Corallococcus sp. EGB: one gene and its partner. The protein of the gene in region 1 binds, or shares a complex with, the protein of each later gene. Links are inferred from orthologs where the notes say so. Each region holds a gene or a part of one and is shown in the gene's direction. Other genes may lie near its edges. The genes, in order: secY and secA.

The links.
Region 2: the proteins of secY (region 1) and secA are in contact, whole or in part, in a crystal structure (PDB 3DIN), measured with the Thermotoga maritima proteins. The link is inferred for Corallococcus sp. EGB from one-to-one orthologs. Residues at the interface, in WP_004081795.1 of Thermotoga maritima: Glu108, Gly109, Glu110, Glu111, Ala236, Glu237, Arg238, Arg239, Ile240, Thr241, Ile242, Gln243, Tyr244, Ala245, Arg246, Arg247, Val248, Thr249, Gly250, Arg251, Arg252, Val253, Tyr254, Gly256, Ala257, Ser258, Thr259, Tyr260, Leu261, Pro262; in WP_004082002.1 of Thermotoga maritima: Glu261, Ala262, Arg263, Lys300, Ala301, Arg302, Thr303, Ile304, Ile305, Leu323, Tyr324, Asp325, Pro326, Val329, Ser330, Tyr333, Ile336, Lys340, Phe345, Val349, Glu363, Phe364, Tyr374, Ser375, Gly376, Gly377, Glu393, Ile395, Thr482, Ser483.

The regions. Positions count from the first base shown.
Region 1 is NZ_CP079946.1:3,744,954-3,748,254, forward strand. What follows is about bases 177-3,170. They hold secY (preprotein translocase subunit SecY), read left to right. Parts: upstream 177-997; coding sequence 998-2,344; downstream 2,345-3,170. Other genes in these bases: rpmD (50S ribosomal protein L30), read left to right, coding at 177-322; rplO (50S ribosomal protein L15), read left to right, coding at 339-866; KYK13_RS15805 (adenylate kinase), read left to right, coding at 2,435-3,085. Also shown: rpsE (30S ribosomal protein S5), read left to right, coding at 1-50; more of rpmD, read left to right, coding at 53-176; map (type I methionyl aminopeptidase), read left to right, coding at 3,188-3,301. UniProt on the Escherichia coli protein: The central subunit of the protein translocation channel SecYEG. Consists of two halves formed by TMs 1-5 and 6-10.
Region 2 is NZ_CP079946.1:2,742,909-2,746,583, forward strand. The notes cover bases 268-3,635. They hold secA (preprotein translocase subunit SecA), read left to right. Parts: upstream 268-612; coding sequence 613-3,435; downstream 3,436-3,635. Outside these bases: 23S rRNA (cytidine(2498)-2'-O)-methyltransferase RlmM, read right to left, coding at 1-175. UniProt on the Escherichia coli protein: Required for protein export, interacts with the SecYEG preprotein conducting channel.

The DNA.
Region 1 (3,301 bases):
GGGGCAAGGACGTCGAGACCCAGAAGCTCGCGGGCGAGGCGAGGGGCTAGTCATGGCGCTCAAGGTTAAGCTGACGAAGAGCTTCTCGGGTTCTTCCGAGGACATGCTGGCCACCATCAAGGGCCTCGGTCTGAAGAAGTTCGGCGACGAGCGGCTGTTGAAGGACACCCCGGCGGTGCGCGGCATGGTGTTCAAGGTGAAGCACCTGGTCTCCCTGGAGACGGTCAGCCAGGAGGCCCCGGCGCCCAAGCGCCGCAAGCCCCGGAAGATTGTCGCCCGGGACCGCGCCCTGGAGCGCCTGGCCGCCCAGGCCAAGGCCTGAGAACTGAGGATCCAACATGAGCATCCTGACCAATCTGAATCGCCCGAAGGGCTCCTGGCACCGCAAGAAGCGCGTGGGCCGTGGCCAGGGTAGCGGCCTGGGCAAGACGGCCGGCCGCGGTGGCAAGGGCCAGAAGGCCCGCTCCGGCAACATGCGGTTCGAGGGCTTCGAAGGCGGCCAGAGCCCGCTGCAGCGCCGTCTGCCGAAGTTCGGCTTCAACCCGCCCAACCGCACCGTCTACGCGGTGGTGAACCTGGGCGACCTGGAGCACGTGTTCGACGCGGGCACCACGGTGGACGAGGCCGCGCTGAAGCAGGCGGGCCTGGTCAAGGGCCGTTACGATGGCGTGAAGGTCCTGGCGCACGGCGAGCTCGCCAAGAAGCTCACCGTGAAGGTGAACAAGGTGTCCGCGGCTGCCCGCGAGAACATCGAGAAGGCGGGCGGCTCCGTGGAGGAGCTCCCCCTGATGGCGCACAAGCCGGAGTCGGCCGCCAAGGCCCACGCCGGCAAGGGCGTCAAGGCCCCTCGCCAGCCCCGGGCGTAGGCGTGACCGGCGCGCATCACGGTGATGTGGTGCGCGCCCCCAGCCTTGTGTAGGCTTCCGCGCCCCTTTCCGGAACCGGAGAGGGGCGTTTGTTGTTGCTGGCAGAACCTCTTGAAGAGGATGGCATTACCGTGGCCCTGAACGCCCTCGCCAACGTCTTCCGCATCGCGGAGCTGCGCAGCCGGCTTGCGTACACGCTCGTGCTGTTGTCCGTCTACCGCATCGGCATCTTCATCAACACGCCAGGCGTGGACCGCTCCGCGATGAACGCGTTCATGGACGCCCAGAAACAATCGGGCGGCCTGGTCTCGCTGTTCAACCTTTTCTCCGGCGGCGCGCTGGAGCAGATGTCCATCTTCGGTCTGGGCATCATGCCGTACGTGAGCGCTTCCATCATCATCCAGCTCCTGGCGGTGGTGGTGCCCAGCCTGGAGCGCCTGCAGAAGGAAGGCGCCGCGGGCCGCCAGAAGATCAACCAGTACACGCGCTATGGCAGCATCGTGCTGTCCATCGTGCAGGGCGTGGGCATCTCGCGGTGGCTGGCCTCGCTGGGCCGCTCCGACGCGGGGCAGGGCGGGTTCAACCAGGTCGTGGTGCCCAACGACAACGTCTGGTTCACCTTCATGACGGTGGTGAGCCTCACGGCGGGCACGGCCTTCATCATGTGGCTGGGCGAGCGCATCACCGAGCGTGGCATCGGCAACGGCATCTCGCTCATCATCTTCGCCGGCATCGTGGCGCGCGTGCTGCCCGGCGCGAAGACGCTGCTGGACCTGACGACGCAGGAAGTGGTGAACGTGGCCGCGGTGCTGGGCCTGCTCTTCTTCATGCTCATCATCATCGGGGTGGTCGTCTACGTGGAGCGGGGCATGCGGCGCGTGCCCATCCAGTACGCCAAGCGCATGGCGGGCCGTCGCATGTTCGCGGGCCAGGCCACGTACTTCCCCATGAAGGTGAACGCGTCGGGCGTGATTCCCCCCATCTTCGCCGGCGCGGTGCTGTCCTTCCCGGCGACGCTGGGCGCGTGGTTCCCCTTCCTCCAGGGCTTCCAGCGCAGCATCGAAGGCAACCTCTGGGTCTACAACGGCCTGTTCGTGCTGCTGGTGGTGTTCTTCTCCTACTTCTACACGGCGCTCACGTTCCGGCCGGATGACGTGGCGGACAACATCAAGAAGCAGGGCGGCTACATCCCGGGCATCCGCCCGGGCCGGCAGACGGCGGAGTTCATCGAGCGCACTCTCAACCGCCTCACGTTCGGTGGCGCCATCTACCTGGCCATCATCTGCGTGATTCCGTCCGTCATCAGCAGCGTGCTGGGCGTGCGGTTCACCTTCGGTGGTACGGCGCTCCTCATCGTGGTGGGCGTGGCGCTGGACACGGTGCAGCAGATCGAGGGGCACCTCATCAGCCGCAACTACGAGGGCTTCGCGGGTCCGCGCGGTCCGCGCATCCGTGGTCGGGTCCGCGTGGCGGCCTGACGGCGGTCGGTTGTGTTCTGGGCGCCTCTCCCCAATGGTGGGGAGGGGCGCCTCGTCGTTCAAGGGTGGACGCAGGTACAAGGGAGCGACATGAACCTCATCCTTTTGGGGCCGCCGAACGCTGGGAAGGGTACCCAGGCGAAGAAGCTGTTCGCGGACTTCCAGATCCCGCAGATCTCCACCGGGGACATCCTGCGCAAGGCCGTGAAGGATGGCACGGCGCTGGGCAAGGTGGCCGGGCCGTTGATGGCCGCGGGGCAGTACGTCCCGGACGATGTCGTCATCGGCATCGTGGAGGAGCGCCTGAAGGAGTCGGACGTGGCCAAGGGCTTCGTGCTCGACGGCTTCCCGCGCACCCCGGGGCAGGCGGACGCGCTGGACCGGATGCTGGAGCGTCTGGGCAAGCAGCTGAACGCCGTGGTGTCGCTCGAGGTCCCGCACTCGACGCTGGTCGAGCGCGGCTCCGGCCGGCGCGTATGCCCCAACGACGGGTCCGTCTACCACGTCACGCAGAGCCCCCCGAAGCGCGCGGGCCTGTGTGACAAGTGCGGCGCGGAGCTCGTGCAGCGGCCGGATGACACGCCGGAGGTCATCGAGAAGCGGCTGCAGAAGTACGACGCGGAGACGTCCCCGCTGAAGGACTTCTACGCGAAGAAGGGGCTGCTCAAGAGCGTGGACGGCGTCGGATCTCCGGAGGGCATCTACGAGGAGATCAAGAAGGCCGCCGGGCGCCCTGCCTGAGCCTGGGGTCCAGGCGGTAGGGCGGGGGCAGGGCCGGTCCGGACTGCCGCCCCACCAATCGCGGGTTCCCCTCATGCAGCAGCCCGGTAGGGAAAGGGGCGCATGAACCCGGTGGAGATCAAGAGCCCGGATGAGATCGCCCTGATGCGGGAAGCCGGGCGGATCGTCTGTGAAATCTTGGATGAGCTGGAGAAGGCAGTGGCTCCCGGAGTTTCT
Region 2 (3,675 bases), 1.0 Mb from region 1 along the record:
CCCGGCCAAAGGCGGGGGGCACGTCCGGCCGGCGCTCGGACTCCACCAGGGCCGGCCCCAACAGGCGCGGGCCCGCGCCCGCCCAGGTCAGCTCCTCGAAGAGGTGCGGCTCGAAGCCCTCCCGGCACGTCCACAGCCACCGGCCCGGCTGGGCCGCCAGCGTCTGTGCGGGCATGGAGGGTACTCGCGCCCGAGGTGGGATGCGTGGCGGGGGCGACGCGGTGGGCGCCGGGGCTGCGCGTCCGGGCCCACCAGCACGAGGGGTGGAAGGGGGCTTGCCGCCGGCGCGGGGGCCGGGCCTGGTGCCGGGCCTGCCGCCCGAGGGAGGACCGGCGCGGGGGGCCTTGCCGGGCCGGGAGGAGGTGCCTGGCCGACGAGGGCCCGGGGAGGAGCGCCCGGATGAAGTCTTCGCGGCGCGGGGAGGGTGTTTCTGCTTAGGGGACATTGCGTGGACTCGGTTCCGCTTTACTCTGGGCCACCGCGCGCCGGGCGGCCAGCCGAGAGGAAGTTTCGGGGGGCGCGCGTGGTTTCCGTCTGGTTCTCCCTTACATCTCCTGGGAATTCCCTTCACTCGCCGCGCTCCTTCGAGGATCCTCCGGCGAGAGAGCCAACATGATTGAATGGACGCTAAAGAAGCTCATCGGGACGAAGAATGAGCGCGAGCTCAAGAAAGCCCGCGTGAAGGTCGCCCGCATCAACGAACTGGAGGGCAAGATGAAAGCCCTCCAGAACGAGGACTTCGCGCGCGAAACCGCCCGGATGAAGCAGGAGATCGCGAACGGCCGGCCGCTCGACGAGCTGCTCTTCGAGGCCTTCGCCCTCACCCGTGAGGCGGCGCGCCGGGTCATCGGCCAGCGCCACTATGACGTGCAGCTCATCGGCGGCATGTTCCTGCACGAGGGCTGCATCGCGGAGATGCGCACCGGTGAAGGCAAGACGCTCACCGCGACGCTGCCCTCCTACCTGAACGCCCTGTCCGGCCGCGGCGTGCACGTCGTCACCGTGAACGACTACCTCGCCCGCCGCGACGCCGAGTGGATGGGCCAGGTCTACAAGTTCCTGGGCATGACGACGGGCTGCGTGCTCCACGAGCTGTCCGACAAGCAGCGCCAGGAGGCGTACCGCTCGGACATCACGTACGGCCAGAACAACGAGTTCGGCTTCGACTACCTGCGCGACAACATGAAGTTCCGTCTGCAGGACTACGTCCAGCGCGAGCTCAACTACGCCATCGTCGACGAGGTGGACTCCATCCTCATCGACGAGGCCCGCACGCCGCTCATCATCTCCGGCCCCACCGAGGACAGCACCGACAAGTACTACCGGGTGGACCAGGTCATCCCGGGCCTCGTGCCGGACCAGGACTACACCCTGGATGAGAAGCACCGCTCGGTGGCCCTCACCGACGACGGCATCGACAAGCTCCAGAAGCGCCTCAACGTCAGCAACCTCTACGACCCCGGCGAGATTGAAACCCTCCACCACGTCGAGCAGGCCCTGCGCGCGCACACGCTCTACAAGCGCGACAAGGACTACGTGGTGAAGGACGGCGAGGTGCAGATCGTCGACGAGTTCACCGGCCGCCTCATGCAGGGCCGCCGCTGGTCGGACGGCCTCCACCAGGCCATCGAGGCCAAGGAGGGCGTGAAGATTGAAAACGAGAACCAGACGCTCGCCACGGTCTCGTTCCAGAACTACTTCCGCATGTACTCCAAGCTGTCCGGCATGACGGGCACCGCGGACACGGAAGCCGAAGAGTTCGCGAAGATCTACAACCTGGACGTGCGCGTCATCCCGACCAACCGTCCGCCGCAGCGCCGCGACGAGCAGGACGTGGTCTACAAGACGGAGCGCGAGAAGTTCGAGGCCGTCGCCGCCCAGATTGAAGAGCTGCACAAGGCCGGTCAGCCGGTGCTCGTGGGCACGGTGTCCATCGCCAAGAGCGAGGTGGTGTCCAACTTCCTCAAGAAGCGCGGCGTGGCCCACAGCGTCCTCAACGCCAAGGCGCACCAGCGCGAGGCGGACATCGTCGCGCAGGCGGGCCGCAAGGGCGCCGTCACCATCTCCACCAACATGGCCGGCCGCGGCACGGACATCCTCCTGGGCGGCAACGCGGAGGTCATGACCAAGGCCCAGATGGGCCCGCCGCCGGAGCCGCCGGAGGCCGTGGACGGCCAGCCGCTGGACCTCACCGCCTACCAGGCGGCGCTGGCGGACTACGAGAAGCGCTTCGCGGAGACCAAGGCGAACAACGAGGCGCTCACCAAGCGCGAGCGCGAAGAGGTCATGGCCGCCGGCGGCCTCTTCATCATCGGCACCGAGCGCCACGAGTCCCGCCGCGTGGACAACCAGCTGCGTGGCCGCGCCGGCCGCCAGGGTGACCCGGGCGCCAGCCGCTTCTTCCTGTCCCTGGAAGACGACCTGATGCGCATCTTCGGGTCCGAGCGCATCCAGATGCTCATGGAGCGCCTGGGCATGGAGGAGGGCGAGGTCATCGAGCACGTGTGGCTCTCGCGCGCCATCGAGAGCGCGCAGAAGCGGGTCGAAGGCCACAACTTCGACATCCGCAAGAACCTGCTCGAGTACGACGACGTGATGAACCAGCAGCGGCGCACCATCTACAAGCTGCGCCGCCAGGTGCTCGCGTCGGGCGCGGGCATCCCCCTCGTGGAGTACGAGGAGGACCTCAAGACGCGCGTGAAGACGCGCTCCGAGCGCGTCATCTCCTGGGCGGACTTCCGGGAGATGGTGCTGGACGCCGTGGAGGACGTCGTCGTGTCCATGACGGACACCTACGCCCCCACGCGCAGCTCCGACACCTGGGACATCGCCTCGCTGTCCAACTCCGTGAAGGAGTCGCTCAACCTGGAGATGACCTTCGAGGGCGTCGGCAACCGCGACGAGCTCCAGGAGCTCATCTACACGGCGGCGGAGAAGGTCTTCACCGCCCGGGAGCAGGAGTTCGGCGAAGACTTCATGCGCTTCCTGCAGTACCGGTACCTGGCCACCATCGACCAGCTGTGGAAGGACCACCTGCTGGCCATGGACCACCTGCGCCAGGGCATCGGCCTGCGCGGCTACGGCCAGAAGGACCCGAAGCAGGAGTACAAGAAGGAAGGCTACACGGGCTTCATGCAGATGCTGGACGCCATCAAGACGCAGTTCGTCAGCCAGATGATGCGCGTGCAGGCCCGCTCCGCCTCCAACGCAGCGGAGGAGACCGCCCGCATCCAGCGGCAGCTCGCCCAGCAGCAGAAGAAGGCCGTGGAGGGCCGCGCGGACGCCGAGGGGAAGATCGAGGAGGCCACCGCCACCCCGGTCGCCCAGCGCGAGGCCGCCGCCGCTCCCCGCGCCGTGGGCCGCAACGACCCCTGCCCCTGCGGCAGCGGCCGCAAGTACAAGAAGTGCCACGGGGCCAACGAGGCGAACCCGTAAGGCCCTGAAGTCCTGATGGAAGCGCCCTCCGGCGCGGTCGCCCTCCCTGTCCCAGGGGAGCGGGGCCGCGCCGGTCGCCTTCCTGGAGGGGAGGGGGGCGGCCCCGGGGCGCGAGGGGCCGCACGGAGGGAGTCCCGAAGCTTGCGCCCCTCTGGAGCGTTCTGCTAAGGACGCCGCGCCCCGTTATAGAGGGGCCGGGCTTCACCGCCCGAGGCAGTCGGCAGCACCCACTACTCACAC